DNA from 4 places in the Rhizobium sp. 01N48 genome. Region 1 is predicted to be linked to each of the others. Evidence: predicted binding sites of a transcription regulator. Region 1 holds the regulator's gene; each other region holds the start of a gene.
What was found. The regulator PhoB, encoded in region 1, activates phosphate uptake and scavenging genes when phosphate is short. The targets are predictions, from matches to a motif close to TGTCATNNANCTGTCAT.

Region 1 (7,983 bases):
GCGCCTTCATGAATTCCGTGGTCGCCGGGCGGATACCACCCTCACCCTGTACCGGCTCGATCAGGATACCGGCCGTGGCATCGGTGATCGCGGCACGGACGGCTTCGATATCGCCGAAGGGAACCTGGTCGAAACCGGGCGTCTTGGGGCCGAAGCCTTCGAGATACTTTTCCTGGCCACCGGCGGCAATCGTTGCCAGCGTGCGGCCGTGGAAGGCGCCTTCGAAGGTGATGATGTGGAAGCGCTCGGGATGGCCCTTCGAATACTGGTAGCGGCGCGCGGTCTTGATCGCGCATTCCAGCGCTTCGGCGCCGGAATTGGTGAAGAACACCTTATCCGCGAAGGTTGCATCGGTCAGCCGCTTGGCAAAGCGCTCCTGGCCGGGGATTTCGTAAATGTTGGAGAGGTGCCAAACCTTCTCGGCCTGATCCTTCAGCGCGCCGACGACGTGCGGATGGCTATGGCCGACGGAGGTCACGGCAACGCCCGCGCCGAAATCGAGATATCGCTCGCCAGTTTCGGTGATCAGCCACACGCCCTCTCCTCGCTCGAACCGCAGCGGGGCACGAGAGTAGGTATCATAAAGCGGCGCGGCTTCAGCCATGGCGCGATCTCCTGTCATTCGCTCAACAAAGGCCCGGACTCCGGCTAAAAAGCGGGTGCCCGGAAATGAAAAATGCCGCCTTTCGGCGGCGAGGGGCACTATTGTCTTTTCGCAGTGCGATGTCAACAAAACTGAGCTTTTGCCGCATGCGTCAAGCAAGCATCGGGGCGCCGGCGAGCTATCAACAGCTAATGTTGCAGAAATGACTCTACCACCCAGCAAGTTGGGGAAAACCGAGAAATCGATTCGCCGCGATTCAACCGACTCTTGTCACGGAGTCGCCCTCACTCTAGGTTAAAACTCAATTACTAGACTGCATGCGGCGGAACTAGTCACCAAAATCGAGCAAGCGTTTCTTGGTCCGGACACGTCCGTGCCATGGGTGAAGGATTCTGCCTACACCAACGCAATAAGGCGGAGACAGGGCATGAACTGGACAGACGAGCGCGTTGAAAGACTGAAGAAGCTTTGGGCCGAAGGCTTGAGCGCCAGCCAGATTGCGGCACAACTTGGCGGTGTAAGCCGCAACGCCGTCATCGGCAAGGTCCACCGCCTGAACCTGCCTGGCCGCGCCAAGGCCGGCGGCACGACGACCGCGACCAGAGCGCCGAAGCGCCCGGCGGTTTCGACCCCGCGCGCTGCCAGCAACTTCAATTCCGCACGCATCTCGCCAAGCCGCGCCGTTGCCCGCCCGCAGGGCGCAGTGGCTCTCAAGGAAGAGATGGACATCGATGCGATCGAGGAAGTCCGCTACCGTCCGGCTTCCAACGTTGTCGTTCCGATCTCGCGCCGCCTCGGCCTTACGGAACTGACCGAGCGTACGTGCAAGTGGCCGGTCGGCGATCCGCTGACTGACGATTTCCACTTCTGCGGCTGCGAGTCCCCTGACAACTCGCCATACTGCACCTACCACCAGCGCATGGCCTACCAGCCGGTCAACGAGCGCCGCAAGGCAGCCAACCGGGTCGCATGACCCGGAAAGCCGGATAAGGAACACAAGAAAACGGGCCCTCGCGGGGCCCGTTTTTCGTTGGATCGGATGGAATGGAAGCGCCTTACGCTTCCATGGAATAGCCGGCGCCGCGAACCGTGCGGATGACATCCTGCATGTTGGAGAAGTTGAGCGCCTTGCGCAGGCGGCCGACGTGCACATCGACGGTGCGTTCGTCGACATAGATGTCATGGCCCCAGACGCCATCGAGCAGCTGCGAGCGGGAGAAGACGCGGCCCGGCGACGACATCAGGAATTCCAGCAGGCGGAATTCGGTCGGTCCGAGGCGGACTTCGCGGCTCTTGCGGTGAACGCGGTGGGTTTCGCGATCGAGCTCGATATCGCCGCACTTCAGCAGCGAGGAGAGCACTTCGGGCTTGGCGCGGCGCAGCATCGCCTTGACGCGGGCAACGAGCTCAGGCGTCGAAAACGGCTTGACGACATAATCGTCGGCGCCGGTCGACAGGCCGCGAACGCGTTCGCTTTCCTCGCCACGGGCGGTCAGCATGATGATCGGCAGGCGCTCCGTCTCGGGGCGCATGCGCAGGCGACGGCAGAGCTCGATGCCGGATACGCCGGGCAGCATCCAATCGAGGATCAAAAGATCAGGCGTGCGTTCCTGCAGCCGGATCTCGGCCTCGTCACCGCGAAGGATGGTATCGACTTCGAAGCCTTCGGCCTCAAGGTTATAGCGAAGAAGCACGCTCAGTGCTTCTTCGTCTTCAACGACTGCTACTCTTGGGATCATTCGTCTCGGTCTCCTGGGGGCGTGGGTCCGGAACGCTTATTCCGTGACCGCGCCGACGGTGTTGGCGGTGTCGTCCTTCGGACGCTCGCCTTCCGGCTGGGCGCCGGTAGCCATGTAGTAGATGGTCTCTGCGATGTTGGTGGCGTGGTCGCCGATGCGCTCGATGTTCTTGGCGCAGAAGAGAAGGTGCGTGCAGCTGGTGATGTTGCGCGGATCTTCCATCATGTAGGTCAGCATCTCGCGGAACAGCGAGGTGTACATCGCGTCGATTTCCTCGTCGCGTTCGCGGATCGACTTGGCACGATCGGCAACGCGGCTGGTGTAGACGTCGAGAACTTCCTTGAGCTGGACGAGCGCCAGTTCGGAGAGATGCTCGAGACCGCGGGCGAGCTTGCGCGGAACGCCCGTGCTCTGAACCGCGATGACGCGCTTGGCGGTGTTCTTGCCAAGATCGCCGACGCGCTCGAGATCGGCCGCGATGCGGATCGAGCCCATGATTTCGCGAAGGTCGGCGGCCATCGGCTGGCGGCGGGCGATGGTGATGATCGCCTTTTCGCCAATCTCGCGCTCGGCGTGATCGAGGATCACGTCGTCGGAGATGACCTTCTGGGCGAGCGAAGTGTCGCCGTTGACGAGCGCGCGAACGGCGTCGCCGACCATCTGTTCCGCGAGGCCGCCCATTTCGGAGATGCGGCGCGTCAGGAACTTGAGATCATCGTCATAGGCGGAATAGATATGTGTCGATGCCATGGGGCTTATCCTTGAATGTCCTGAGGTTTACCGGTTTCGGAGATCAACCGAAGCGGCCCATGATGTAATCCTGGGTGCGCGGATCATCCGGGTTGGTGAACATCTTGTCGGTATCGTTCTCCTCGACGAGGTTGCCGAGGTGGAACATGGCGGTGCGCTGCGAAACGCGGGCTGCCTGCTGCATCGAGTGCGTGACGATGACGATCGTGTAGGCTTCGCGCAGCTCGTGGATGAGCTCCTCGACCTTGGCGGTCGCGATCGGGTCAAGCGCCGAGCAGGGCTCGTCCATCAGGATGACTTCGGGGCTGACGGCAATCGCGCGGGCGATGCACAGACGCTGCTGCTGACCACCCGAGAGGCCGGTGCCGCCTTCATGCACGCGGTCCTTGACCTCGTTCCACAGGCCGGCGCGCTGCAGGCTCTGCTCGACGATGACGTCCATGTCGGCCTTCGCCTTGGCGAGACCGTGGATGCGCGGGCCGTAGGCGACGTTTTCGTAGATCGACTTCGGGAACGGGTTCGGCTTCTGGAACACCATGCCGACGCGGGCGCGCAGTTCGACGACGTCGATATCCGGATCGTAGATATCATCGCCATCAAGCGTGATCTTGCCGGTAACGCGGCAGTTGTCGATCGTGTCGTTCATGCGGTTCAGGCTGCGCAGGAAGGTGGACTTGCCGCAGCCCGATGGACCGATGAGAGCCGTCACGGTGTTTTCGCGGATGTTCAGCTTCACGTCGAAAAGCGCACGCTTCTCGCCGTAGTAAACCGAGACGTCCTGGCCGATCATTTTATACGGAATGGTATTCATCTTCTGGTCTAGCGCCTTCTCAACTGCTGCTTCCGTCAACATGTTCATGATGTTTACTCCGTTTACCAGCGGCGCTCAAAGCGACGACGCAAGAGAATGGCTCCGAGGTTCATGACGATCAGGAACAGGAGCAGGACGATGATGGCGCCGGACGTGCGCTCGACAAAGGCGCGTTCGGCTTCGTTTGCCCACATGTAAACCTGCACCGGCAGAGCCGTGGAGGGATCCATCGGGGTGGCAGGCGCATTGGCAACGAAGGCGACCATGCCGATCAGGAGCAACGGCGCGGTTTCACCGAGCGCGTGCGCCAGACCGATGATGGTGCCGGTCAGGATGCCAGGCATTGCCAGCGGCAGGACGTGGTGGAACACCATCTGCATCTTCGAAGCGCCGAGGCCGAGAGCGGCTGCGCGGATCGAAGGGGGCACGGCGCGCAGGGCTGCGCGGGTGGCGATGATGATGGTCGGCAGCGTCATCAGCGTCAGCACCAGACCGCCGACCAGCGACGCGGAGCGCGGCAGGCCTGCGAAGTTGATGAAGACGGCGAGACCGAGCAGACCGTAGACGATCGAGGGAACGGCCGCGAGGTTGTTGATGTTGACCTCGATCAGGTCGGTCAGCTTGTTCTTCGGCGCGAACTCTTCGAGATAGATCGAAGCGGCGACACCGATCGGCAGCGACAGGGCAAGAACGATCAGCATCAGGTAAAGCGAGCCGATGAGGGCGACGCCGAGACCTGCGGCTTCCGGACGGCTGGAGTTGCCGTTGACGAAGAGGCCGGTGTTGAACTCCTTGTGGAGCGTGCCGCTGGCGGCCATCTGCTGCATCCAGCCGACCTGGCGGTCGTTGACCTTGCGGTTCTTCTCGTCAACCGTCAGGTCGATCTGGCCCTTGTTGGCCGAGTCGACGTTGGCGTCGGCGAGAAGCGTGACGTTGACCGTCTTGCCGATGAGCGACGGGTCGGCGACGACCATGTCGCGAAGCACGATCGGTGCACCCTTGGAGATCATCGCGGTGGCATCACGCGTTTCCGGACGGCTCTCAGCATTGATGCCGAGCGTCTTGACCATGGCGTCGCGGATGAGCACCGGATAGTTGGCGGCGATCAGCACCGACGGGTCGGTGGCGCGCTTGTTGTTGGGGTCGAGCACCTTTTCGGAGAACTCGATCGGCAGGGTGATCGAGGTCTGCGCGAAGGCCGTGTAGCCCTGACGGATAACCGTCGTGAGCAGGATGGCCAGGAAGATCAGACCGAAGGAGATGGCAGCGATGCCATAGGCCTGGAAGCGGCGTTCGGCGGCGTAGCGACGCTTGATGCCGATGTCGCGGCGGGCCGGCGCCTTGGAGACGACGACGCCCTGTCCGGAGGAAACAACGTCCGTCATTCGTACTGCTCCCGGTATTTGCGCACAATGAAGAGCGCGTAGATGTTAAGGCAAAGCGTGATGAAGAACAGCGTGATGCCAAGCGCGAAGGCAACCAGCGTCTGCGGCGAGGTGAACTCAAGGTCACCCGTCAGCTGGTTGACGATCTTGACCGTCACCGTCGTCATCGGCTCGAATGGGTTGATCTGAATGCGGGCTGCAACACCGGCCGCAAGCACGACGATCATGGTCTCGCCGATGGCGCGCGAGGCGGTCATCAGGAGAGCGCCGACGATACCTGGCAGGGCGGCGGGGAGAACGACCTTCTTGATCGTTTCCGAACGCGTGGCGCCGAGGCCGAGGGAACCGTCACGCAGGGCGCGCGGCACGGCGGTGATGATGTCGTCAGACAGCGAGGAGACGTATGGGATCAGCATGATGCCCATGACGATACCGGCGGTCAGAACGCTCTGTGCCTGGATGAAGTTGCTGTAGTCGCCGGTCAGAAGGCCGTTCACCTGGGACGAGAGGTCGCGCAGGAAGGGGCCGACGGTGATGAGGGCGAAGAAGCCGTAGACGATGGTCGGGATACCGGCCAGCACTTCGAGCAGCGGCTTGGCGATACCGCGAACCTTGGGAGCCGCGTATTCCGCCATGTAGATGGCCGCGAAGAGACCGACCGGAACAGCGACCAGCATGGCAACGAGGCCGATGTAGAGCGTGCCGAGCAGCAGCGGGATCAGACCGAACTGGCCGAAGGACGAGCTGCCGGCGCCGGCAAAGCGCGGATCCCAGACGGTGCCGAAGAAGAAGTCGGCGGCCGGAACTTCAGCGAAGAAGTGGGCTGCTTCCGTCAGCATCGACATGACGATGCCGACAGTGGTCAGGATCGCGATGGAGGATGCGAGCAGCAGCCCCCAGAGCATGACGCGTTCAACGCGGTTGCGGGCCCGGAAACGGGGAGCGACTTCGCGCAGGGCATAGAAGCCACCGGCAACGCCGAGCGCGAGAACGACCAGCGTCATGATCAAGCGGCTGATGCCGCTCTCGGTGTTCAGCTTCTGAGCGCCTTCGATCATGTAAGGCTGCGGAACGCCGGCGAGCGGAACGCCCTTGGCGGCGAGCTTGGCCTGGAGACCGGCGGGATCGCCGACGCCTGCGGCAACGTCTTCGCTCGCGAGCTGAGGCAAACCGCGGGCGATGGCGCTGACCATGCCGTAGTTCAGGTTCTGCTGAGCCGCAGACTGAGCCTTGACGTCTTCGGGAAAGCCGCCGCGAACGGAGGATTCGATAATGGAGGGGCTGATCGCAAGCCAGGCGCACAGAACGATGAGCGCAGGCAGGATAGCCCAGATTGCGGCATAGGCACCGTAGTAGCCAGGCCGGGAGTGCAGTGCCGAGGATTTACCTCCGGCAAGCGCCGTCGCGCGGCTGCGTGCTGCCACAAAGGCAACCGCGCCAAGCACAACGAGGCACAAGAGTAAGACGGATGTACTCATTCGTTAAGGTCCCCCAGGCCCTCGGCCCCCAAGAGCGAAACGGCGCTTCGGCCATTTCGGCTTCCAATCATGGAGTAGTTCAGCTTCACCGCTCCCTTAGAGCGGACAAAGGCGATGCCGGCGCGACCCTTTGGATCGCGCCGGCAAAGTTTATTACATGGTCTTGCCGTCTTCGACTGCCTTGCGGGTCGCTTCGCGCTCAGCGTCCGGAGCAGCAACCAGACCGTACTCGACGAGCGGGCTGTCAGGGCCAACCATCTGGTCGGATACGAAGAAGTTTACGTATTCCTTCAGGCCCGGGATAACGCCCAGGTGAGCCTTCTTCACGTAGAAGAACAGCGGACGGGAAACCGGGTAGGTGCCGTCAGCGATCGTTTCCGGGCTCGGAACGATACCCTTGACGGTAGCGACCTTCAGCTTGTCAGCGTTGTTTTCGTAGAAGGAAAGGCCGAATACGCCAACACCGGTCTTGTTGGCAGCGATGCGTGCCAGCGTTTCCGGATAGTCGCCGTCGATGTCGACTGCAGCACCGTCCTTACGAACTGCAACGCAAGCCTTGCTCTGAGCAGCCTTGTCAGCGATTTCCTTGGAGATCACGTCGAGAGCGCCGCTATCCTTGCAGCCAGCAGCGAGAACGTTCAGCTCGAACACTTCGCGGGTGCCGTGCTTTTCGCCGGGGATGTAGGCAGCGATATCAACAGCCGGGAGCTTCGAGTTGACTTCAGACCACTTCTTGTAGGGGTTTGCGACGAGCTTGCCGTCGACAACAACCTGAGCAGCGAGAGCCTTGTAGAGGTCGGCCGGCTCGTAAGCGACGTCAGGGTTGGACGAGTCGGTTGCGAAGACGATGCCGTCGTAGCCGATCTTGACTTCCTGGATGTCGGTAACGCCGGCGGTCTTGCAGGCTTCCAGTTCCTTGGCGTTGATCGGACGCGAAGCGTTGGCAACGTCGATCGTGTCAGGGCCTACGCCCTTGCAGAATTCCTTGAGGCCAGCGCCGGTGCCACCGGATTCAACGACCGGCGTCTTGAAGTCCTTGAAGGTTTCGCCGAAAGTTTCGGCAACGATCTTGGCGTAAGGCAGAACGGTGGACGAACCACTGACCTGGACCTGGTCGCGAGCAACAGCCGCGCCTGCGAAAGCGGCGGAAGCAGCAAGTGCAGCGACCGTGAGTTTAAAAGCGTTCATAATAGTCTCCCGGGCTTATAACTGTCTG
Region 2 (7,983 bases), 99 kb from region 1:
AGAGCCGCGCCACGTCGGTGGCCGCGTTCAGCCCCTGCCGGATCGCCGCGAGATCGCGCGGGCCGCCGCGCTCAAGCGCCAGGCGCGAAAGCGCGCGCGGCATGTCGGGCACGTGCTTCAGGAGATCACGCAGGTCGCCGGAAAGCGACGGCTCCTCGATCAGGAAGCCGATCGAATCCAGCCGCTCATTGATGCGCGCGGGATCGGTCAAAGGCGACATCAGCCGCTCGGCGAGCAACCGCGCGCCGCCGCCGGTCACGGTGCGGTCGATGGCTTTCAAGAGCGATCCGTTGCGGTCGCCGGAAAGCGTGCGTGCAAGCTCGAGATTGGCGCGCGTCGCCGGGTCGATGAAGAGTGTCGAGGCGGCACTTTCGCGCTCCGGCTTGCCGAGCGGCGGCCGTTCGGCGATCTGCGTCTTCTCGACATAGGCAACGGCCGCTGCCGCCGCCGCGAGTTCCGAGCGCGAGAAGGTGCCGAAGCCATCGAGCGTCGAGACGCCGAAATAGCGCGCGATCCGGCCCTCGGCCGTAGCGCTGTCGAACAGCACGGATGGCTGCGGCACGGCGGTGCGCCCCAGCACGTCGAACACCGGCTTCAGCTCCGGATCATGGAACATCGTATCCGGCACGATCAGCTCGCGCGGATCGATCCTCAGGATATCGGCAAGCAGCCGCGATGCCTCGGTCTCGGCCAGACGGAAAACGCCGGTGGAAATGTCGATCCAGGCAAGCGCCATCAACGGCTCGGAGGCGCCGCGAATACGGGTCAGCGCCATGAGATAGTTCGATTCCGAAGGCGAAAGCAGCTTTTCCTCGGTGATCGTTCCCGGCGTCACCAGGCGCACGACGTCGCGTTTGACGACCGACTTGCTGCCGCGCTTCTTGGCCTCAGCCGGGTCCTCGACCTGCTCGCAGACCGCCACGCGGAAGCCGAGCCCGATCAGCTTCTGCAGATAGTCGTCGGCGGCATGAACCGGCACGCCGCACATCGGGATATCCTGGCCCATGTGCTGGCCGCGCTTCGTCAGCGTGATCCCGAGCGCGCGCGATGCATCGAGCGCGTCTTCGAAGAACAGCTCGTAGAAATCGCCCATGCGGTAGAACAAGAGCGAATCCGGATTGTTCGCCTTGATCTCGATGAACTGCTCCATCATCGGCGTGGCCGAGGCGCGGCTCTCTTCCGTTGCAAGCTCGGCAGCCGAAAAGGCTTCGTGTCTCAAGGTCATTCGATCGTTCACGGAGGTTCGGTTCATCCCAAAAAAGAGGTGCCAACCCTATCCGCCCGCCGCTATACATGACAACCGCCATTGAGGAAGAGCAAGGCGTCACCCACAAGACGTTGGAGGAAAAATGCCCGATACCGAGAAGAAGCCGCGGCCGGTCACATCAGTCACCGACAACGAAGCCCTTGAGTTTCATGCCATGGGCCGTCCTGGAAAGCTGGAGATCACACCGACCAAGCCGATGGCGACGCAGCGCGATCTGTCGCTTGCCTATTCGCCGGGTGTCGCAGTGCCGGTCAAGGCGATCGCCGCCAACCCGGAAAGTGCCTACGACTACACGACGCGCGGCAACATGGTCGCCGTCATCTCCAACGGCACGGCCATTCTCGGCCTCGGCAATCTCGGCGCACTGGCGTCGAAGCCGGTCATGGAGGGCAAGTCCGTCCTCTTCAAGCGCTTTGCCGATGTCGACAGCATCGATCTCGAGGTCGATACCGAAAACGTCGACGAGTTCATCAACTGCGTCCGTTTCCTCGGCCCGTCATTCGGGGGCATCAATCTCGAAGACATAAAGGCGCCCGACTGTTTCATCATCGAGCAGCGCCTGCGCGAGCTGATGGACATTCCCGTCTTTCACGACGACCAGCACGGCACCGCGATCATCGCCGCGGCCGGCCTCATCAACGCGCTGGAGCTGACCGGCCGCGATCTGAAGACCACCAAGCTGGTCTGCAACGGCGCCGGTGCGGCCGCGATCGCCTGCGTCGAGCTCATCAAGGCGATGGGCTTCGCGCCTGAGAATATCGTTCTCTGCGACACCAAGGGCGTCATCTATCAGGGCCGCACCGAGGGCATGAACCAGTGGAAGTCGGCGCATGCGGTCAAGACCAAGGCGCGCACGCTGGAAGAAGCGATGAAGGGCGCCGACGTCGTCTTCGGCCTGTCGCAGAAGGGCGCTTTCTCGAAGGATATGATCCTCTCCATGGCCGATCGCCCGATCATCTTCGCCATGGCCAATCCCGATCCCGAAATTACGCCCGAGGAAGTGGCCGGCATCCGCGATGACGCGATCATGGCGACCGGGCGCTCCGATTATCCCAATCAGGTCAACAACGTCCTGGGCTTTCCCTATATCTTCCGCGGCGCGCTGGATGTCCGTGCCACGACGATCAACGATGAGATGAAGATCGCGGCCGTGAGAGCGCTGGCGAGCCTTGCCCGCGAGGATGTTCCCGACGATGTCGCCGCCGCCTATCAGGGCAATCGTCCGCGCTTCGGGCCGCAATACATCATCCCGGTCCCCTTCGATCCGCGCCTCATCTCCGCCATTCCCGTGGCCGTCGCCCAGGCCGCGATCGACAGCGGCGTTGCCCGCCGGGTGATCACCGATATGGCGGGCTATGCCCGCGAACTCTCGGCACGCCGCGATCCGATCGCCTCCACGCTGGCGAGCCTCTACGAACGCGTCCACCGCCGCCCGAAGCGGGTGGTGTTCGCGGAAGCGGAGGAAGAGCAGGTCATGCGCGCCGCCATGTCCTACGCCAACCAGGAGCTCGGCACCGCCATCCTGCTCGGCCGCGAGGATCTGATCAAGGCGACCGCCGAGCGTGCCGGCATCGATCTCAACCGCCCCGGCCTCGAGATCGTCAACGCTCGCATCTCCACCAGGGTGGAAGCCTATATCGACTATCTCTACGCCCGCCTGCAGCGCAAAGGCTATCTCCACCGCGATGCCCAGCGCCTGATCCACAACGACCGCAACCACTTCGCGGCCTGCATGGTGGCGTTGGGAGATGCCGATGGCATGGTGACGGGCATCACCCGCAACTATTCGACCGCGCTCGAGGATGTTCGCCGCTGCATCGACGAGAAGCCCGGCCACCGGGTGATCGGCGTGTCGATCGCGCTCTGCCGCGGGCGCACGGTCTTCGTGGCGGACACTGCGGTCCACGACATGCCATCCGCCGAGGAGCTTGCCGATATCGCGGTGGAGGCCGCCGGGTTCGCGCGCCGCATGGGCTATAATCCCCGCGTCGCCATGCTCGCCTACTCGACCTTCGGCCATCCCTCCGGCGAACGCTCCGAGCGCGTCCGCGAAGCCGTCGCCATCCTCGACCGCCGCCATGTGGACTTCGAGTATGACGGCGAGATGGCGGCGGATGTGGCGCTGAACCGCAAGGCGATGGAGCAATACCCCTTCTGCCGCCTGTCGGGCCCCGCCAACGTGCTGGTCATGCCGGCCTTCCACTCGGCCTCGATCTCCACCAAGATGCTGCAGGAACTCGGCGGCTCCACCGTCATCGGCCCCATCCTCGTCGGCGTCGACAAGGCGGTGCAGATCACCTCGATGGGGGCGAAGGACAGCGACATCGTCAACATGGCCGCGATTGCGGCTTATACGGGGTCGTGAGGTGATTGTAGGGTGAAGTGGTTATGGGTGAGGATGTGCCGCGTGGCCCCCTCATCTGGCTGCCGCCATCTTCTCCCCGCTGGGGAGAAGGGATGTGTGGCAGGCCGCTCGCCCCAATCTCTCCCTTCTCCCCAGCGGGGAGAAGGTGGCCCGAAGGGTCAGGTGCAGCTTGCTGCACCGGGGATGAGGGGGCTACACTGCAAAACGCCTAAGACGGCGGATTACATCAGCAATCAGCTGGCAAACCGCCCGGCATCGGCACCGTAATAATTCACATACCGATCCGAAATGCTCGCGATCGGCAGAACGATCAGCACATCCGTCGTGTTGAACGCCTTGTCGACCACGGCGGTGGAGCCGACCATGGCGCCGAGGCGCAGGTAGCCCTTGATCAGCGGCGGCAGGGCCATCAGCGCGCGCTTCGGATTGACGGCTTCGACCGGCATCAGGTCCATGTCGCGGGCGAGATGCGGCAGCGCGTCGACGGCCCACTCGTCCTTGGCCGCGACGTTGTGGCGCAGGAAGGAGAGAGCCAGCGCATGCTGTTCCGGGTGAATGCCGGGGAAGGAGGCGCAGCCGAACATCGCGCTCATGCCGTGCTTCAGCGCATAGGCCCAGTTGCCCTGCCAGAGAAGCTCGACGATGCGCTTGGTACGGTAGTCCGGCAGCACGCAGGAGCGGCCGAGTTCCATGAAACGCTTATCCGGATGGCGCGCGATCAGCGTGTCGATGTCGAATTCGGAAGCCGAGTAAAAGCCGCCATTGGCCATCGCCACATCCTGTCGCAGCAGGCGGTAGGTGCCGACGATCTGATCCTCGCTGTCGCCCTCGATCGAGCGGTCGAGCACCAGAAGGTGGTCGCAAAAGTCGTCGTAGGCGTCGAAATCCCGCTTGCGGCGCATCGCTTCCGCAGGCAGTTCCGCCTTCATCTCGTCCACGAAAACACGGTAGCGCACGGACTGCGCGGCATCGATTTCGCCAGGCGTACGGGCAAGGCGTGTCTCGAGATTGCCGATCCGGCCGAACACGTCGCTCTCGATCTGTTCGGCTTTCCGCGCAGGGGGGAGAGCCTCGACGAGGGTGTCACGGTTGCAGATATCTACGGACATGACGAATCTTTCATTGCCGGCTTTAGGACGCCATAAAACACTTATATGCGACAGCAAAGTGACATTTTAAACCCCCAGATACGCAAGAAACACATGGGTGGCGGTGGAGCTACAGTGCTTCTGCGCGACGTGCCGAAAGCGCGGCGACAGCCTGAACTTCCGTCAGCAGCCGTATCGGGTCTATGGGTTTCAGCATGACGCGGTTTGCCCCGTTCAGCAAGACTTGACGACGCGATTCATCGCGTTTGTCTGCAGTCAAAACGATGATCGGCACCGAGGGAACCTCAAGCCGGCGCTCATGGCCACGTAGCCGGCCAATCATTTCGATCCCATCGCCACCGGGCATGGAAAGATCGCTGATGACGATATCCGGCCGCACGCTTCCTTCCGCCAGCGCCGCATCGAGCAGCGCCTCGAAATGCTCGACATGCTGGACGCTGTGGCCGGCCTTTTCCAGCATGGCGCGGATCAGCATGGCGTTGATCGGATCGTCTTCCGCAAGCACGATCTTCAGCCCGCCCTGAATGCCCGTCTCCGGAATGCCGGGGCTGAAGCCGGGCTGGTTGTCGTTGAGCGCATCGCGCTTTTCCATGCCGCGCATGCGTCCGCGCAAGACGTCGATCAGCGACTGTTCGCGCAGCGGCCGGATCAGCCAGGCATCGAAGAGGTCGAGCGAATGGGCATTACGCTCTTCGGGGTTGACCAGGAAGATCTTGCGCAGGCCAAGGGCGGCGATATCCGTCCGGTCGGCGAGGTGTGCCGCGAATTCGGCCGACATGCGGTGGTCGACGATGATATCGGTGGGGCGCCTTCCATTGGCCGCCATGTCGAGCAAGATCCAGCGCGCCGTCTCGCCATCTTCAACGAAGTGGCACTGGCCGCCGAGCGTGCGGATGGTCTCGGAAATCGCCATGCGCGCGGCACCGGCGGGCGCCAAGAGCACGACGAGATTGCCGGAAAGCAGCGTGTCGCGGCGGGCCACGGGCTCTTCGTCTCCTTCGGTGCGGAAGCGGATGCAGAACTCCGTGCCGGTGCCCTTTTCGCTGGCGACGGTCAGCGCGCCGCCGAACTCGCGCATGATGCGCGCCGAGATGGCAAGGCCAAGGCCCGTGCCGTTGCTCTTCTCCACCATGGTGCCCGCCTGTTCGTATTCACCGAAGACACGCGCCTGCTCTTCCTCGGTCATGCCCGGCCCGGTATCGGTGACGGTGATCGCAAGCTCGCCATCCTGCAGCGACACGCGAATGAACACGCCGCCGACCTGGGTGAATTTCACCGCATTGCCGATGACGTTGAACAAGACCTGGCGCAGGCGCGCCGCATCGAAATTCATGAGCTCGGGAACATCCGACGACACGGTCGAGCCGATCTCGATGCCCTTTTCGTGGGCGCGGTGGGCGAGCATCTCGACCACGCTTTCAAGAAGCTTGCGCACCGATTCCGAGCGCGGGCGCAGCTGGAAGCGCCCGACCTCGATGGTGGAGAAGTCGAGCAGATCCTCGACCAGCTGGGTCAGCGCATGGCCGGACTGGCGGATGCCGGTGAGGTAATTGTCTTGCTCCTGCGTCATCCGCGTCTCGGTCAAAAGATGCGTCATGCCGAGAATGCCCGAGAGCGGCGTGCGCAGCTCGTGGCTGACGGTCGCGAGCAGCCGCGATTTCGAGGCGCTGTTGAACTCCGCCTTCTGCCGCGCCTCTTCACGCTCCTGCGCCGCGATGCGATCGGCGGTCACGTCGCGGGCGATACTGTGCAGCAAAAGCTTTCCGTCCGAGGGGTTGCGGGTCACCACATCGCGCCAGAAGAAGATGCGTTGACCCTCGGGCGTCGACATCTCGACATCGTAGCGATGCGGCTCGGTGCCGGGGCGAAAGGCGATGCCGATCTCCTCGCAGGTCTGCCCGATCGGGTTTAGCCGCCCTGTCAGCCGGCGGAACATGTCGTTTGCGGCAACGATCCGGCGATCCATCGTCCGGGTCACGGTGATGTCGCCGAGCGCATCGTGAATGCTGGCGAAGAGCGCGGCATCGGTTCCGCCGCGCGCGGTGTCGTCCCCGGCGCGGGCCTTGATGTGATGTCGGCGGGTCGAGAGAACGGCGAAGCAGACGATCGCGGCAAGCACCAGCGCGCCGATGCCGATCGCCACCCAGAGCAGGCCGCCCATATAGCCGAGCGCGAGCAAGAGGATAGCGGAGAGAATACCGGCGCCGCCGAGCCAATAGGAGATCAGCTTGCGCGCGGAGGGGGCGACGATAGGGCCGTGTTCAGGGGTAGCAGGCGACATGTCAGCCGGGATCGCGGCCTGCTCATCTTGAGGATGAGCGGCAGGCGCGCCGAAGGCGGCGGCAAGCTTCTCGTGTAACTGACCCAGTCCGACCATAGGTTCAAATTAGCACGCCGGCTGTTCCAAATGCCTTCAGTAAACCGCTAAGATTTTACTTATCGGCGGTCTTGGGTTGCAATAGCTCGTCCAAAATCACGCATCCCGCGCCGATGGTGATGAAACTATCGGCCAAGTTGAAAACCGCGAACGACCATGTCTCGGTATAGAACAGGATGTAATCGATCACGTGTCCATAAAGGAAACGGTCGAGGAGATTGCCCAGCGCGCCTGAGATGATCAATGCGTAGCCGAGATGGGCGAAGGTGCGCTGCTTGCCCGTGCGGTGCCAAAGCCAGAGCACGAAAGCCACGATGATCAGCCGCATGCCGACGATGAACCAGCCGTCCATGCCTGACAGCATCGAGAAGGCGACGCCGAGATTGTAGGTGCGGTAGAGCGCCAGCATCGGGATGACATGGACCGCTTCTTGAAGCGGCAGCGTGTGATCGACTACGATCTTGATGATCTGGTCGAGCACCACGGCAAGAACGACGAAGATCAGGATCGGCAGCGGGCGCGAAAACAGCGTCGGGCGGTCTAGCGTCTGATCGGTCATTTGGCCTCGGTGAGTGAGAGAAGGTGGCGGCGTGCCTCAAACATCATGACGGCGCTGGCAACGGCCAGATTGAGCGAATCCGCCAGGCCCTGCTGCGGAATGCGGGCAAGCGCATCGGCTTCGCGCGCAAGCTGCTCCGGCAGGCCGGATTGCTCGTTGCCCATCAGGATGACGACGGGCTTCGCCTTGTAGTCGATCGTGCGGTAGTCGACGGAACCGGCCAGATGCGTGGCGACCAGCGACACGCCCGCCTGCTTCTTCCAGGCGATGAACTCCTCCGGCGTCGCGCGCGACACGGGCATGGCG
Region 3 (6,595 bases), on a different contig from region 1:
ACACACCTTCGAAAATCAGCTCTTCGCCCCTGAAGGCGGCGAGATCGGAGGCTTGGAGATGCATGGGGGTTCCGGGGTTCAGGTTTTCAGTCATGCGATGCAAAAAAATCAAAAATGGTGGGCGCCTCTCTGGCAGCTTTCGCCGAAACTATCTATATGTTGATCACCACGCCAGCGGTCGGCGTGAATTTCATCCTAGCGCCGAACATGAGGTCTGACTTCATGTGCGGACCGCGGAAATGGCCGTACCCGCATCCTGATGTGCCTTTAGTGCATAGGCGTCCGCACAATTGTGTTCGCGATCAGAAACGGGGTCTCTCGTGTCTAAATCACTTGATAGCTTTAACTGTCGTTCCGTCCTTACCGTCGATGGTAAGGACTATGTCTATTTCAGCCTGCCGAAGGCCGAAGCAAACGGCCTGCCCGGCGTTTCCAAGCTTCCCTATTCGATGAAGGTTCTGCTTGAGAACCTGCTGCGCTTCGAGGACGGCCAGTCGGTCACCAAGGAGCATATCCTTGGTGTCGCGGAATGGTTGAACAACAAGGGCACGGTCGAAAACGAAATCGCCTATCGCCCGGCGCGCGTTCTGATGCAGGACTTCACCGGCGTTCCCGCCGTGGTCGACCTTGCGGCGATGCGCGACGCGATGGTGTCGCTCGGTGGCGATCCGGAAAAGATCAACCCGCTGGTGCCCGTCGATCTCGTCATCGACCACTCCGTCATCGTCGACGAATTCGGCACACCGCAGGCGTTTTCCAGGAACGTCGAGCTTGAATATCAGCGCAATGGCGAGCGTTATCGTTTCCTGAAATGGGGCCAGCAGGCCTTCCAGAATTTCCGCGTCGTGCCTCCGGGCACCGGCATCTGTCACCAGGTCAATCTCGAATATCTCGGCCAGACCGTCTGGACCAAGGAAGAGGACGGCGAGACGATCGCCTATCCGGACACCTGCGTCGGCACGGACAGCCACACGACGATGATCAACGGTCTCGGCGTTCTCGGCTGGGGTGTGGGTGGTATCGAGGCGGAAGCGGCCATGCTCGGCCAGCCGGTGTCGATGCTGCTTCCCGAAGTCATCGGCTTCAAGCTGACGGGCAAGCTCAAGGAAGGCGTGACCGCGACCGACCTCGTGCTGATGGTCGTGCAGATGCTGCGCAAGAAGGGCGTTGTCTCGAAGTTCGTCGAATTCTTCGGCCCGGGCATGGACAACATGCCGCTCGCCGACCGCGCGACGATCGGCAATATGGGCCCGGAATACGGCGCCACCTGCGGCTTCTTCCCGGTCGATGGCGAAACCATCAACTACCTCACCATGTCCGGTCGCTCGCATGACCGCATCGCGCTGGTCGAAGCCTATTCGAAGGCGCAGGGCATGTGGCGCGAAGGCGATGGCTCCGATCTCGTCTTCACCGATACGCTGGAGCTCGATCTCGGCGACGTCGTGCCCGCCATGGCCGGCCCGAAGCGTCCCGAAGGCCGTATCCCGCTTGAGAACATCGCATCCGGTTTCGCCGGCTCGATGGATGCGGATTACAAGAAGCCCGGCCAGCTCTCCAATCGCTATGCGGTGGAAGGCACGGATTTCGATCTCGGCCATGGCGACGTGGCGATCGCCGCGATCACGTCGTGCACCAACACGTCCAACCCATCGGTCCTGATCGCCGCCGGCCTTCTCGCCCGCAACGCCGTTGCCAAGGGCCTGAAGACCAAGCCGTGGGTTAAGACCTCGCTGGCGCCGGGATCGCAGGTGGTCGGCGAGTATCTGGCGAAATCCGGCCTGCAGGCCGATCTCGACAAGCTCGGCTTTAACCTCGTCGGCTTCGGCTGCACGACCTGCATCGGCAATTCCGGTCCGCTGCCGGCGCCGATCTCGAAGACGATCAACGACAAGGGCCTGATCGTTTCGGGCGTTCTCTCCGGCAACCGCAACTTCGAAGGCCGTATCTCGCCCGACGTGCAGGCGAACTATCTCGCCTCGCCGCCGCTCGTGGTCGCCTATGCGCTCGCCGGCACGGTGCAGAAGGACCTGACCAAGGAGCCGATCGGCGAGGACCAGAGCGGCAACCCCGTCTATCTGAAGGATATCTGGCCGACCTCGCACGAAGTGCAGGCCTTCATCCAGAAATACGTCACGCGCGAACTCTACGAGACGAAATATGCCGACGTCTTCAAGGGTGATGCCAATTGGCAGGCCGTGCAGGTTCCCCCGGGCCAGACCTATGCATGGGACGACAACTCGACCTATGTGCAGAACCCGCCCTACTTCGTCGGCATGGGCAAGACCGGCTCCGGCGTTTCCGACATCAAGGGTGCGCGCGTCCTTGGTCTCTTTGGCGACAAGATCACCACCGACCACATTTCTCCGGCCGGTTCGATCAAGGCGGCCTCGCCCGCCGGCGCCTATCTGCTGGAGCACAATGTCGGCGTTGCCGATTTCAACCAGTACGGCACGCGCCGCGGCAATCACGAGGTGATGATGCGCGGCACCTTCGCCAACATCCGCATCCGCAACCACATGCTCGGCCCGAACGGCAAGGAAGGTGGCTACACCATCCACTACCCGTCGAAGGAAGAGGAATCGATCTACGACGCGGCCATGCAGTACAAGGCCGAGGGCGTTCCGCTCGTCATCTTCGCCGGTGTCGAATACGGCAACGGCTCGTCGCGCGACTGGGCGGCGAAGGGCACCAACCTGCTCGGCGTCAAGGCCGTGATCGCGCAAAGCTTCGAGCGCATCCACCGCTCGAACCTCGTCGGCATGGGCGTCATCCCCTTCGTCTTCGAGGAGGGCACGACCTGGGCGACGCTGGGGCTGAAGGGCGACGAGATCGTCACCATCGAGGGGCTTGAGAACATCAAGCCGCGCGAGAGGAAGATCGCGAAAATCACCTATGGCGACGGCACCGTGAAGGACGTTCCGCTGCTCTCGCGCGTCGATACGCTCGACGAGGTCATCTACCTCAACAATGGCGGCATCCTGCAGACGGTGTTGCGAGATCTCGCAGCCTGATCGGCGCTGATTTTTAAGACCTGCCTGATAATGGCCGCCGGAAAGCGATTTCCGGCGGTTTTTTCGCGTTCGGGAGGGCTGCAAGCGGCCTGGCTCACGGCGAAGTGTTGCGGAGTTGTCCCACGCGGGCTCCGTCTCACCCGTTCGTGATTTTTCGTTTGGATCGGGAGCGATTATCTCTAGGTTGAAGAGACGGAGCCCTTGCGTGCGTGTCTGGCCAGCGATTTAGGCCGGCGTTTCGGCAAGGTGGAGAGGAAAAGAGGTAGAGGTGCAATGTCGCCGCGGTTTTTGATTTCGCTGATTGCAGGTGTGGCTCTGGCGGGCCCTTTGCTCGCCGAGGAGGCGCCCAAAGGCGTTGTCGAACTGTTCACCTCTCAGGGTTGCGCCTCGTGCCCTCCCGCAGATGCGGCCTTTCGCAAGCTCGTTGAGCGCGGCGATATCATCGCTCTCGCCTATCACGTCGATTACTGGAACTACATGGGCTGGGCGGATACGCTGAGCTCGAAGGAAAACACCGAACGCCAGTATGGCTATGCGAAGACCATGGGCCGCGCCAATGTCTACACGCCGCAGGTGGTGGTGAACGGCCGCGATCATGTCATGGGCTCGGATATCGGCGGCATCGAGAAGAAGGTCGACGGCTTTCTGACCGGTGGCGAAGGGCTGACGGTTCCGATCAAGGCCGAGGTCAAGGGCGATCAGCTCGAAATCAACGTCGCGCCCGGTCAGGGCAAGGCCAGTGTCGTCATGGTCTATTTCGATCGCGAAAAGACGATCGAAGTGCAGAAGGGCGAAAACAGCGGCCAGAAGATCGCCTATACGCACAGCGTTTCGGATGTCGAGACGGTTGGCATGTGGGACGGCAAGGAAACAAAGCTGACGCTGCCAGCTACCGTGCTGCAGAAGCCCGATCTCGAGGGCTGCGCGGTGCTGCTTCAGTCGTCCACGGCCGACGGAACGCCATCGGCGATCCTTGGCGCCACCGTGGTCATGGCCGGCAAGAACATCTGAGCCGTTAGGCATAAGCATGTCGCGCAAAAGTGTGCAGCGGTTTTGCGGCGACGACATGCGACAAAACAAAGACTTGAAGCGTGACCAGCGAATCCGAAGGATTGCGACACGCTTCCAAGAATTTCATCTGTCTTTTCAGGTGGAAGCGGGGCGGCCCGACTGATCGTATTCGGGGCTGGGGTTAAGGTCGATACGATCAGCCGGGCCCTTTGGCGCGCTGGCGCCAAACAGTCACATCTCCTCCAAAGTGCCGAAAGACGATGCGCAGAATTCAGTGTCGGCGAACCCGCTGAGGATGCGCCGGTCAAGTGCGAGCGAATTTCACTTTTAATTGAGGCGCTGTTTTGACTGAAATGGGGCACGCGGCAGATTGCACAGACTATGCTTAATGCGCGCAAGGTCGCGCTTGCAATTTGTAAACGCTAAGGCAAACTGTCACCCGCGTGTCACGAACGGAGGCATTCGAGCCTGATGACAGATCAGCCGGATTTGCGGCGTGGGAATAATCGGGCCACCGACAGCGATTCCCCCGTCGTCGTGGATATCAGGGACTACAAGCAGAGCAAGGACCCGTTGCCGGTGACGTTTCACCGGCGAGAGCTGGATGCGATCCTGTGGATCTACGGGCGCATGGTCGGCGAAGGGGAGTGGCGGGATTACGCGATCGACCACCTGAAGGACCTTGCCGTCTTCTCCGTCTTCAAGCGCTCCGGCGAAATGCCGCTCTTCCGTATCGAGAAAAACCCCAAGCTCGCCGCCAAGCAGGGCGCCTATTCCGTCGTCAATACCCACGGCCAGATCCTGAAGCGCGGCCACGACCTGCAGCAGGTGCTGAAGGTGTTCAACAAGTCGCTGAAGCTCGTCGAGAAATAGGCGCTATCACCCCAAGAACAGCGTCGCCGGATAGGTGTGTGGATCGGGATCGGTCGAGGTACCGTCGCCAAGCGCCCGCTGCATCAACATCGTGTCCAGCCAGCGCCCTTGCTTGAAGCCGGAGCCCTTGATGCGGCCGATTTCCTCGAATCCGTGGCTTGCATGCAGCGCGATCGAGGCCGGGTGCGCACCGCCGATAACGGCTATCATCTGGCGGAAACCAAGCGCCGTCGAGCGCGCTATCAGCTCCTCCAGCAAACGCTTGCCGACACCCCTGCCCCGCGCTTCCGGCGCCAGATAGATCGAATCCTCGACCATGAACCGATAGGCCGGACGCGTGCGGAAGGCCGATGCGTAGGCATAGCCGATGAGCGTGCCATGCTCGTCCTCGGCGGCGATATAGGGATAGCCCTTGTCGACTATGGCCTGGTATCGCGCCGCCATCTCGTCGCGGTCGGGCGGGGCGATCTCGTAACTCGCAACGCCGTTCAGGACGGAGTCGCGGTAGATGGTGGTGATCGCGTCGATGTCGGAGAGAGTGGCGTCGCGGATGAGAATGGGCATGGGGCGGGCCGGTGTCTGGAGGGGTGGTGTTGTTGCTTGAAGAGCATCCCGGGAGGCGGTTGGCAAGGGGAAAGCGGACGGGCGGTGATGGTTGAGAGGAGCGCGTGTTCCGTTGGCGTCGCATATGTGGAGGCGTGTGTGGACAGCTGGCACCTCCGCGCAAAACAAGCCCCCAAGACGCAAAAAGGCCCGCACGAGGCGGGCCTTTCGAAACCAAATCGGCAGATGCCGCTTACCTGCCCAGATTACGCTTGCCGAGCGTGCGCAGGCGCAGCGCGTTGAGCTTGATGAAGCCGGCGGCGTCCTTCTGGTCGTAGGCACCCTGGTCGTCCTCGAAGGTGACGAGCGTGTCGGAGTAGAGCGACTTGTCGCTCTCGCGGCCGATGACCATGACGTTGCCCTTGTAGAGCTTCAGCGTCACTTCGCCCTCGACATGCTCCTGGCTCTTGTCGATCAGCGCCTGCAGCATTTCGCGCTCCGGCGAGAACCAGAAGCCGTAATAGATCAGCTCGGCGTAGCGCGGCATGATCTCGTCCTTGAGGTGCGCCGCGCCGCGGTCGAGCGTGATGCTCTCGATCGCGCGGTGGGCCGAAAGGAGGATCGTGCCGCCGGGGGTCTCGTAGACGCCGCGCGACTTCATGCCGACATAGCGGTTCTCGACGAGGTCGAGACGGCCGATGCCGTTGTCGCGGCCGTAGGTGTTGAGTGCTGCGAGCAGCGTCGCCGGGCTCATGCGCACGCCGTTGATCGAGACGGCATCACCCTTCTCGAAGCCGACCTTGATTGTTGTGGCCTTGTCGGGTGCGGCTTCCGGCGAGATCGTGCGCATGTGCACGTATTCGGGCGCCTCGACAGCAGGATCTTCCAGAACCTTGCCCTCGGAAGAGGAGTGCAGCAGGTTGGCGTCGACGGAGAACGGCGCTTCGCCCTTCTTGTCCTTGGCAACCGGGATCTGGTGGGCTTCGGCGAAGGCGAGCAGGTCGGTACGCGACTTGAACGACCAGTCGCGCCAGGGAGCGATGATCTTGATGTCGGGGTTCAGCGCATAGGCCGAAAGCTCGAAACGAACCTGGTCGTTACCCTTGCCGGTCGCACCGTGAGCAATGGCGTCGGCGCCGGTCTTCTTGGCGATGTCG
Region 4 (7,983 bases), on a different contig from region 1:
CAGCATGGACGCGACGGTGACGGGTACGGGCTACACGACGCAGGGCTTCCTGGCGGACGCCGAATTCCGCCAGCGCTTCGAAAACGGCTCGCACATCCTGCGCATGGCTGGCATCAGCCAGATGAGTTCCAGCACGTTCACTGAAGGAACCAGCGACGCGCAGAACGATGCTCGTGGCATGGTCGCATCGACCGGCGCCTTCAAAATCAATCCTCGCTGGTCTTTCGGCTGGGATGTGATGGTGCAGAGCGACAACAACTTTGCGCGTACCTACAAACTCAAGGGCTACGATGATTCGACGCGCGCCAACCAGATCTATTTGACCGGCCTGGGGAAGCGAAACTACTTCGACCTGCGTTCCTTCTATTTCGATGTGCAGGACGCCGATCCTTCGAACACCGCCGAGAAGAAACAGGCCATCGTCTACCCGGTGATGGACTATCACTACGTGGCGCCGCAGCCGCTTGCTGGCGGCGAAGTCTCGGCTGACGTAAACTTGACCAACCTCTCGCGCGGCCATGAAGACTTCTACGACGTCGCCGGCTTTGATCGCTATCGTGGCCTTAGCGGCCAGACGTCGCGCCTGACGGGTGAACTGACGTGGAAGCGTACGTTCGTGACGCCTGCCGGCGTTCTGATCACGCCGCTGCTTTCGGCCCGCGGCGACGCGCTGTCGCTCAACATGGACGACCCGGCCGGCTACGGCGGCAACTACGACACGAGCGACGCTGCAACACGCGGCATGGTGACGGCTGGCCTCGAAATGCGCTATCCGATCCTGGCAACGACCGACAACAGCACGCACGTGTTCGAGCCGATCATGCAGATCTACGCCCGTCCGAATGAATCGCTGGCCGGCAGACTGCCGAACGAAGACGCGCAGAGCATGGTCTTCGACGCGACCAATCTGTTCGAACGCGACAAGTTCTCCGGTTACGACCGTATCGAAGGCGGCACGCGCGCCAATATCGGCTTCCAGTACACCGGCACGTTCGACAACGGCTACAAGCTGCATGGCATCTTCGGACAGTCCTTCCAGCTGGCCGGCCAGAATTCGTTCGACACGGCCGATCTCGTGAACGTCGGCGCCGATTCCGGCCTTGAAAACACGCGGTCCGACTATGTCGGTCTCGGTGGCATCGAAACGCCGCAGGGCTTTTCCTTTGCCGCTTCGTACCGTCTCGACGAGAAAAGCCTCGAGCTTCGCCGCGGCGACCTGACGGCCGGCTTCCAGACCGACACGTTCCAGAGCCAGCTTCTCTACACACATCTCTCCGCGCAGCCGGAATATGGCTACGACACGGATAATGACGAACTCCAGACGCGCGCTCAGATCAAGTTCAAGGACTACTGGTCGATCTTCGGCGGTATCGCATACGATCTGAACAACAACACGTTCACGCGTCAGACCATCGGCCTGACTTACGAAGACGAGTGCACGATCTTCACGATCGCCTACTCCGACAAGCGCGACACCAGCGACCAGTCGGCAAGCGATTGGACGATCGGCGCGAGGCTGACATTCCGTACGCTTGGCGACATCAATCTCGGTGATGCCAGCGATCTCGGATACGGTAACATCTACAACAACTGATCGATTTTGTAGCACGGCGAAAGAAAGGGGCCTTTCTTTCGCCGTAACGCTATGCAGGACATTGTGGCCATTGGATATATGCGGCATATGCTGCTGCGTCTCGAAGGCAGCAACGCTGACGTTATCTCGGTAAGATAGGCGCGCCGCGACGCGAAGCGCGGCGTTAATGGGAAGGGTCGACAGATGATTGGCGCGAAGAACACCGTAAGAACGATGATCGCAGGCTTGGCGTTCGCCACTGTCGCTGGCTTGGCACTGCCGAAGGCCAACACGGCCTATGCCGCGAGCGAAGTCCGAGTGGTCGTCAACGGTACGGCTCTGACCAGCGGTGACGTGGCCAAGCGCCAGGCCTTCCTGCGCCTGCAGCACCAAAAGGCGGATGCCAAGGCTGCTGAAGACCAGCTTATCGAGCAGACGTTGAAGGAACAGGAAATCTCGCGCGTTCGCATGTCGGTGTCCAAGGACGACGTCGACGCTTCCTTCGCGCGCTTCGCCACCGGCAACAAGCTGACGCCTGCGCAGATGACGCAGATCCTCAATCAGGCCGGCGTCGGCGTCGATCACTTCAAGGCATTCATTGCCGTGCAGATGAGCTGGCCGCGCCTCGTGAACGCCCGTTATGGCAACAGCAACAAGATGTCGAACGCCGACCTCGTTGCGCGCATGATGGAAAACAACAAGCAGAAGCCGGAGACCACGGAGTATATTCTGCAGCAGATGATCTTCGTCGTGCCCGCCAGCAAGAAGGGTATCGTCGGCAAGCGCAAGAGCGAAGCGGAAGCCTCGCGCTCGAAGTATCCGGGCTGCGAGCAGGCCAAGGTTTTCGCCGCCACGATGCGTGACGTTTCCGTTCGCGACCTCGGCCGCATGCTGGCGCCGGAACTGCCGCCTGAGTGGAAGCCGCTTGTCGAACAGGCCAAGGGCAACACGACCGCGACGCGCGTCACCGAAAAGGGCGTCGAGTATCTGGCGATCTGCAGCCAGCGTCAGGTTTCCGATGACCAGGCCGCCGAAATGGTCTTCCGCGAAGAAGACCTGAACAAGGCCAAGGACAAGAACGCTCCGCCGGAAAACGCCAACGCTACCAAGTATCTCGACGAACTGCGCAAGAAAGCGCAGATCGTTCGCCGCTGATGTCGATGACGCTCGCATTCTCCCGCCCGCTTGCACTGAGCCAGGGCGATCCTGCAGGGATCGGCCCTGACGTCACATTGATGGCCTGGCTGCGCCGTCGCGAACTTGGCCTCCCGCCGTTTATTTTCGTCGGTGATCCTGATGTCCTTGCTACCCGCGCACGGATGCTGGATCTGATCGTTGCCATCCGCGAGACGGATTGCGCCGGCGCAATCGACGTCTTCGCCGATGCCCTTCCCGTTCTGCCGATCCCCGCAGGCGTCGAGGTCACCGCCGGCGAAGCCCATGTCGCGACTGCCCGAGGGACGATTGCAGCGATCGAGCAGGCGGTGTCGCTGACGATCAGCGGCGAAGCGCTCGGCGTCGTCACCAACCCGATCGCCAAGTCCGTTCTCTACGAAAGCGGTTTCCGTTTTCCTGGCCATACCGAGTTTCTGGCCGAGCTTGCGAAACGTGCAACTGGCACGCCTGTGACGCCAGTAATGATGCTCGCGGGACCGAAGCTTCGGGCGATCCCCGTTACAATCCACATTCCGATCAAGGATGTGCCGCAGGCGCTGACGGCGGAGCTCATCGTTGAGACCTGCCGGATCGCGCATGCCGATCTCGTAGAGCGTTTTGGCATCGCCAACCCGCGCCTTGCCGTTGCGGGGCTCAATCCGCACGCCGGCGAAGATGGCGCCATCGGCAAGGAAGACGCCAGCGTCATCCACCCCGCGATCCAGTTCCTTCGCGCCGAAGGCATCGATGCGATCGGCCCCCTGCCCGCAGACACCATGTTCCATGACGAAGCGCGTGCGCGTTACGACGTGGCGATCTGCATGTATCATGACCAGGCTTTGATCCCGGCCAAGGCGCTAGGCTTCGACGATGCCGTCAACGTGACGCTCGGCCTGCCCTTCATCCGCACATCGCCCGACCATGGCACCGCCTTCGGCATCGCCGGCAAGGGGCTGGCGCGCGAGAGTAGCCTGGTTGCCGCCTTGAAGCTCGCCGGGCATCTCGGTCGCGTCTCCAAGAGCAATTCCTGATGGCCGCACTCGACGGATTGCCGCCGCTGAGCGACGTGATCAGGCGGTATGGTCTCGATGCGCGCAAGGCGCTCGGGCAGAACTTCATTCTCGACCTCAACCTCACGCAGAAGGTGGCACGCAACGCAGGCCCTCTCGAAGACGCGACGGTGTTCGAGGTTGGCCCTGGTCCCGGCGGCCTGACGCGGGCGATCCTGGCGCTCGGGGCCAAGAAGGTCATCGCCGTCGAGCGCGATCCGCGTTGTCTACCGGCGCTTGCCGAAGTGGCCGCGCACTATCCCGGCAGGCTCGAGGTGATCGAAGGCGACGCCTTGACCACTGACTTCGAGGCGCTGGCGCCTGAGGGGCCGGTGAAGATCATCGCCAACCTTCCCTATAATGTCGGAACCCAGCTTCTGGTGAACTGGTTGCTGCCGAAGCAGTGGCCGCCGTTCTGGCAATCGCTGACGCTGATGTTCCAGAAGGAAGTGGGCTTGCGTATCGTCGCCGATCAGGAAGACGATCACTATGGGCGCCTCGGTGTGCTCTGCGGTTGGCGTACGAACGCGCACATGGCGTTCGACATCCCGCCGCAGGCCTTCACGCCTCCGCCGAAGGTCACCTCGACGGTGGTGCATCTGACGCCGAACGAGAACCCGATCCCCTGCTCCGTCGCCAATCTCGAAAAAGTGACCCAGGCGGCATTCGGACAGCGCCGCAAGATGCTGCGCCAGAGCCTGAAGCCGATCGGCGGCGAGAAGCTGCTCGAAAAGGCCGGCATCGATCCGCAGAGACGCGCCGAGACGCTTTCCGTCGAAGAGTTCTGCCGTCTGGCAAACAGCCTCTGACGCCCTGCTTTCGGGCAAACAACGCGCTTTTCTCAAACGACTACCGTGTTGCTTATCGCGCCGCGCGTGGAGACATCCGCCTGCGCGAAAATCTTCGTTCTTTCTCGCGCTCCTCCGACATGAAGTCCGACACCTTTGTGGCTCGGAGCCGCTCGGCGGCGATTCGGCTGGCAACTGTCATGAAACTGTTATCCAGGGGGAATAGCCCGTTCCGCGACGAGGTTTCTTTGCACCTGCAAAACCGTATCCCCCATACGGCTCGTCGTCATCTTTTCAGCTTTCAGGAAAGCGAACCCTTATGCGTACCAACAGATTTTTGACGACCTGTTTCGGCATCGGCCTTGCTGCCGTCATGGCCACCTCCGCTTCCGCCGCCGATATCACCGGCGCCGGCTCCACCTTCGTTTACCCGGTTCTCTCCAAGTGGTCGGCTGACTACAACAAGAAGACCGGCGACAAGCTGAACTATCAGTCGATCGGCTCCGGCGGCGGTATCGCCCAGATCAAGGCCGCAACGGTCGATTTCGGCGCATCCGACAAGCCGCTCGAATCCAAGGAATTGACGGATGCAGGCTTCGGCCAGTTTCCGCTGGTTGTCGGCGGCATCGTTCCGGTTATCAACGTCAAGGGCATCAAGTCGGGTGAACTGAAGCTGACCGGCAAGGTTCTGGCCGACATCTACCTCGGCAACGTCACCAAGTGGAACGACAAGGCCATCGCTGACCTGAACCCGGGCGTAAAACTGCCGGATTCGCAGATCGCCGTCGTTCACCGCTCGGACGGTTCGGGCACCAGCTTCAACTGGACCAACTACTTCTCGAAGGTCAATCCTGATTGGAAGTCCAAGGTTGGTGAAGGCACCGCCGTCAACTGGCCTGTCGGCATCGGTGGCAAGGGCAACGAAGGCGTCGCCGCCTACGTAACGCGCGTGAAGGACTCGATCGGTTACGTCGAATACGCCTACGCGCTTCAGAACAAGCTGCCCTACGTGCTCATGGAGAACGCCGCCGGCAAGTATCCGAAGCCGAATGCGGAAAGCTTCGCAGCTGCCGCAGCAAGCGCCGAGTGGGACAAGGCCCAGGACTTCAACCTGATCCTGACGAACGCACCTGGTGAGAAGGCCTGGCCGGTCACGGCTACGACCTGGGCGATTATGTACAAGCAGGCCAAGGACGAGGCTCGCTCCAAGGCTGCCTTCGAGTTCTTCAAGTGGGCGCTCGAGAACGGTCAGAAGCAGGCTTCCTCGCTCGACTACGTTCCGCTTCCTGATAGCCTCGTGAAGCAGATCGAAGCCTACTGGACCGCCCAGTTCAAGGGTTGATCCCCACACTGTCGAAACGGCCGGAGAGCTCTGCTTTCCGGCCGGCTTAACTTTGATTGCCCCTCAAAGATTAGAGAACAGACAATGAGCCAAGTTTTGGCATCGCAGCGCGCCGATAGTGTCGGCGTGAAGCGTCGCCATGGCGCGACCGGCGACATGGTATTTTCCGCGATCGTGCTGTGCTGCGGCATGTTCGTACTGATTGCACTTCTGGCCGCGACTTTCTCCATGGGTTGGGGCGGCTTGCTGGCTTTCCGCACCTTCGGCCTGGAGTTCATCTACGGCACCGAATGGGACCCCGTCGCCCAGAAATTCGCCGGCCTCGTGCCGATCTACGGAACGCTGGTCACCTCAGCGCTCGCGATGATCATCGGCGTTCCAGTCAGCCTCGGTATCGCGGTGTTCGTCACCGAGGTGGCGCCACGCTGGGCGCGCGGACCGATCGGCGGCGCCATCGAGCTGCTCGCCGGCATTCCAAGCATCATCTACGGCATGTGGGGTCTCTTCACCTTCGCGCCGTTCATGTCCGATTATGTCCAGCCCGTCCTGATCGACTGGCTCGGTCCGCTGCCTGTTATCGGCGCGCTGTTTTCTGGCGCCCCCATGGGGATCGGCATGCTGACGTCGGGCATCGTGCTCGCCATCATGATCATTCCCTATATCGCTTCGGTCATGCGCGACGTCTTCCTCGTCGTCCCGGCACAGTTGAAGGAATCTGCCTACGCGCTCGGCTCGACCAAATGGGAGGTCGTGCGCGATATCGTCATTCCCCACACACGCACGGCCGTCGTCGGCGGCATCTTCCTCGGCCTTGGCCGCGCGCTCGGCGAGACCATGGCCGTCACCTTCGTGCTCGGGAATACGCACAATATCGCGATCTCGCTGATGGAGCCCGGCAACTCAATCGCCGCGGCCATCGCCAACGAGTTCACCGAGGCCGACACGGATCTCTATCTGTCGTCGCTGATCGGTCTCGGCTTCATCCTCTTCGTGGTCACCTTCATCGTTCTGGCCGCCGCCAAGCTGATGCTGCTCCGGATCGCCAGACAGAAGGGAGAATAATCATGACGACATCCAACTCCCTTTACCGCTATCGGCAGATCAAGAGCGCCATCGCCTTGTCCCTCGCGACCGTCGCCACGGTCATCGGCCTCATCTTCCTCGTCTGGATCCTGTGGACGACGTTGATCAACGGTATCGAGGCACTAAGCCCTCGCCTGCTCACTGAAATGACCCCGCCACCCGGCGAAGACGGCGGTCTGGCGAATGCCTTCATGGGCAGCCTTCTGATCGTCCTGATGGCTGTCGTTCTCGGCACGCCGATCGGAATCCTCGCCGGCACATATCTTTCGGAATACAGCCGCGGCAAGAAGATCGGCGATCTCGTTCGTTTTGTGAACGACATCCTGCTCAGCGCGCCGTCGATCATCATCGGCCTGTTCATCTACGAACTGGTGGTGCGCCAGACCGGGCGCTTCTCCGGCTATGCCGGCGGTATTGCGCTTGGCTTCATCTTCCTTCCAGTCGTGGTGCGCACCACGGACGAGATGCTGCGGCTGGTGCCCGACGTCATGCGCGAGGCCGCACTGTCGCTCGGCATTCCGCGGTGGAAAGTGACGGTGCATGTGCTTTATCGCGCAGCGTCGGCGGGTATCCTGACCGGTGTGCTGCTTGCTGTCGCCCGTATCTCGGGCGAGACCGCGCCGCTGCTCTTCACCGCCCTCAACAACCAGTACTGGAGCACGGATATGTCCGGGCCCATGGCCAACATTCCGGTCGTCATCTTCCAGTACGCGATGAGCCCCTATGACGAGTGGCATACGCTCGCCTGGGCAGGCGCCTTCGTCATGACCGCCATCGTGCTGCTGCTCAGTGTCGGATCACGAATCATCCTGAGCAGACGGGGGAAATAATGCTGCAATCATCCAGCGCACTCGACACCGGCAGGACCGCACCCACAATGAAGACCGACAAGATCACGCTCGAAAACGTCAACTTCTTCTACGGGAAGACGCAGGCGATCCGCGATGTCAGCATCAGCTTTCCGGAGCGGCAGGTCTCGGCCCTGATCGGCCC

Region 2: the regulator PhoB is predicted to act here: its motif matches at 4,789-4,805, upstream of olsB (l-ornithine N(alpha)-acyltransferase).
Region 3: the regulator PhoB is predicted to act here: its motif matches at 4,456-4,472, upstream of AC1DOG_RS11905 (DUF2794 domain-containing protein).
Region 4: the regulator PhoB is predicted to act here: its motif matches at 4,762-4,778, upstream of pstS (phosphate ABC transporter substrate-binding protein PstS).

What each region holds. Positions count from the first base shown of each region.
Region 1 covers NZ_JBFTQT010000003.1:401,207-409,189, forward strand. Annotated here, with positions in the region: gene AC1DOG_RS08380 (aspartate aminotransferase family protein) at 1-604, opposite strand, end outside; gene AC1DOG_RS08385 (GcrA family cell cycle regulator) at 1,032-1,577, shown strand; gene phoB (phosphate regulon transcriptional regulator PhoB) at 1,660-2,343, opposite strand; gene phoU (phosphate signaling complex protein PhoU) at 2,380-3,093, opposite strand; gene pstB (phosphate ABC transporter ATP-binding protein PstB) at 3,137-3,952, opposite strand; gene pstA (phosphate ABC transporter permease PstA) at 3,967-5,289, opposite strand; gene pstC (phosphate ABC transporter permease subunit PstC) at 5,286-6,767, opposite strand; gene AC1DOG_RS08415 (substrate-binding domain-containing protein) at 6,921-7,955, opposite strand.
Region 2 covers NZ_JBFTQT010000003.1:500,239-508,221, reverse strand. Annotated here, with positions in the region: gene mutS (DNA mismatch repair protein MutS) at 1-1,225, opposite strand, end outside; gene AC1DOG_RS08895 (NADP-dependent malic enzyme) at 1,350-3,632, shown strand; gene olsB (l-ornithine N(alpha)-acyltransferase) at 3,866-4,741, opposite strand; gene AC1DOG_RS08885 (hybrid sensor histidine kinase/response regulator) at 4,851-7,118, opposite strand; gene lspA (signal peptidase II) at 7,174-7,677, opposite strand; gene AC1DOG_RS08875 (TrmH family RNA methyltransferase) at 7,674-7,983, opposite strand, start outside.
Region 3 covers NZ_JBFTQT010000005.1:23,477-30,071, reverse strand. Annotated here, with positions in the region: gene ccmA (heme ABC exporter ATP-binding protein CcmA) at 1-64, opposite strand, end outside; gene acnA (aconitate hydratase AcnA) at 321-3,011, shown strand; gene AC1DOG_RS11910 (DUF1223 domain-containing protein) at 3,285-4,022, shown strand; gene AC1DOG_RS11905 (DUF2794 domain-containing protein) at 4,494-4,895, shown strand; gene AC1DOG_RS11900 (N-acetyltransferase family protein) at 4,902-5,459, opposite strand; gene AC1DOG_RS11895 (argininosuccinate synthase) at 5,692-6,595, opposite strand, start outside.
Region 4 covers NZ_JBFTQT010000004.1:172,848-180,830, reverse strand. Annotated here, with positions in the region: gene AC1DOG_RS10100 (LPS-assembly protein LptD) at 1-1,594, shown strand, start outside; gene AC1DOG_RS10095 (SurA N-terminal domain-containing protein) at 1,778-2,728, shown strand; gene pdxA (4-hydroxythreonine-4-phosphate dehydrogenase PdxA) at 2,734-3,759, shown strand; gene rsmA (16S rRNA (adenine(1518)-N(6)/adenine(1519)-N(6))-dimethyltransferase RsmA) at 3,759-4,586, shown strand; gene pstS (phosphate ABC transporter substrate-binding protein PstS) at 4,885-5,907, shown strand; gene pstC (phosphate ABC transporter permease subunit PstC) at 5,992-6,969, shown strand; gene pstA (phosphate ABC transporter permease PstA) at 6,972-7,820, shown strand; gene pstB (phosphate ABC transporter ATP-binding protein PstB) at 7,820-7,983, shown strand, end outside.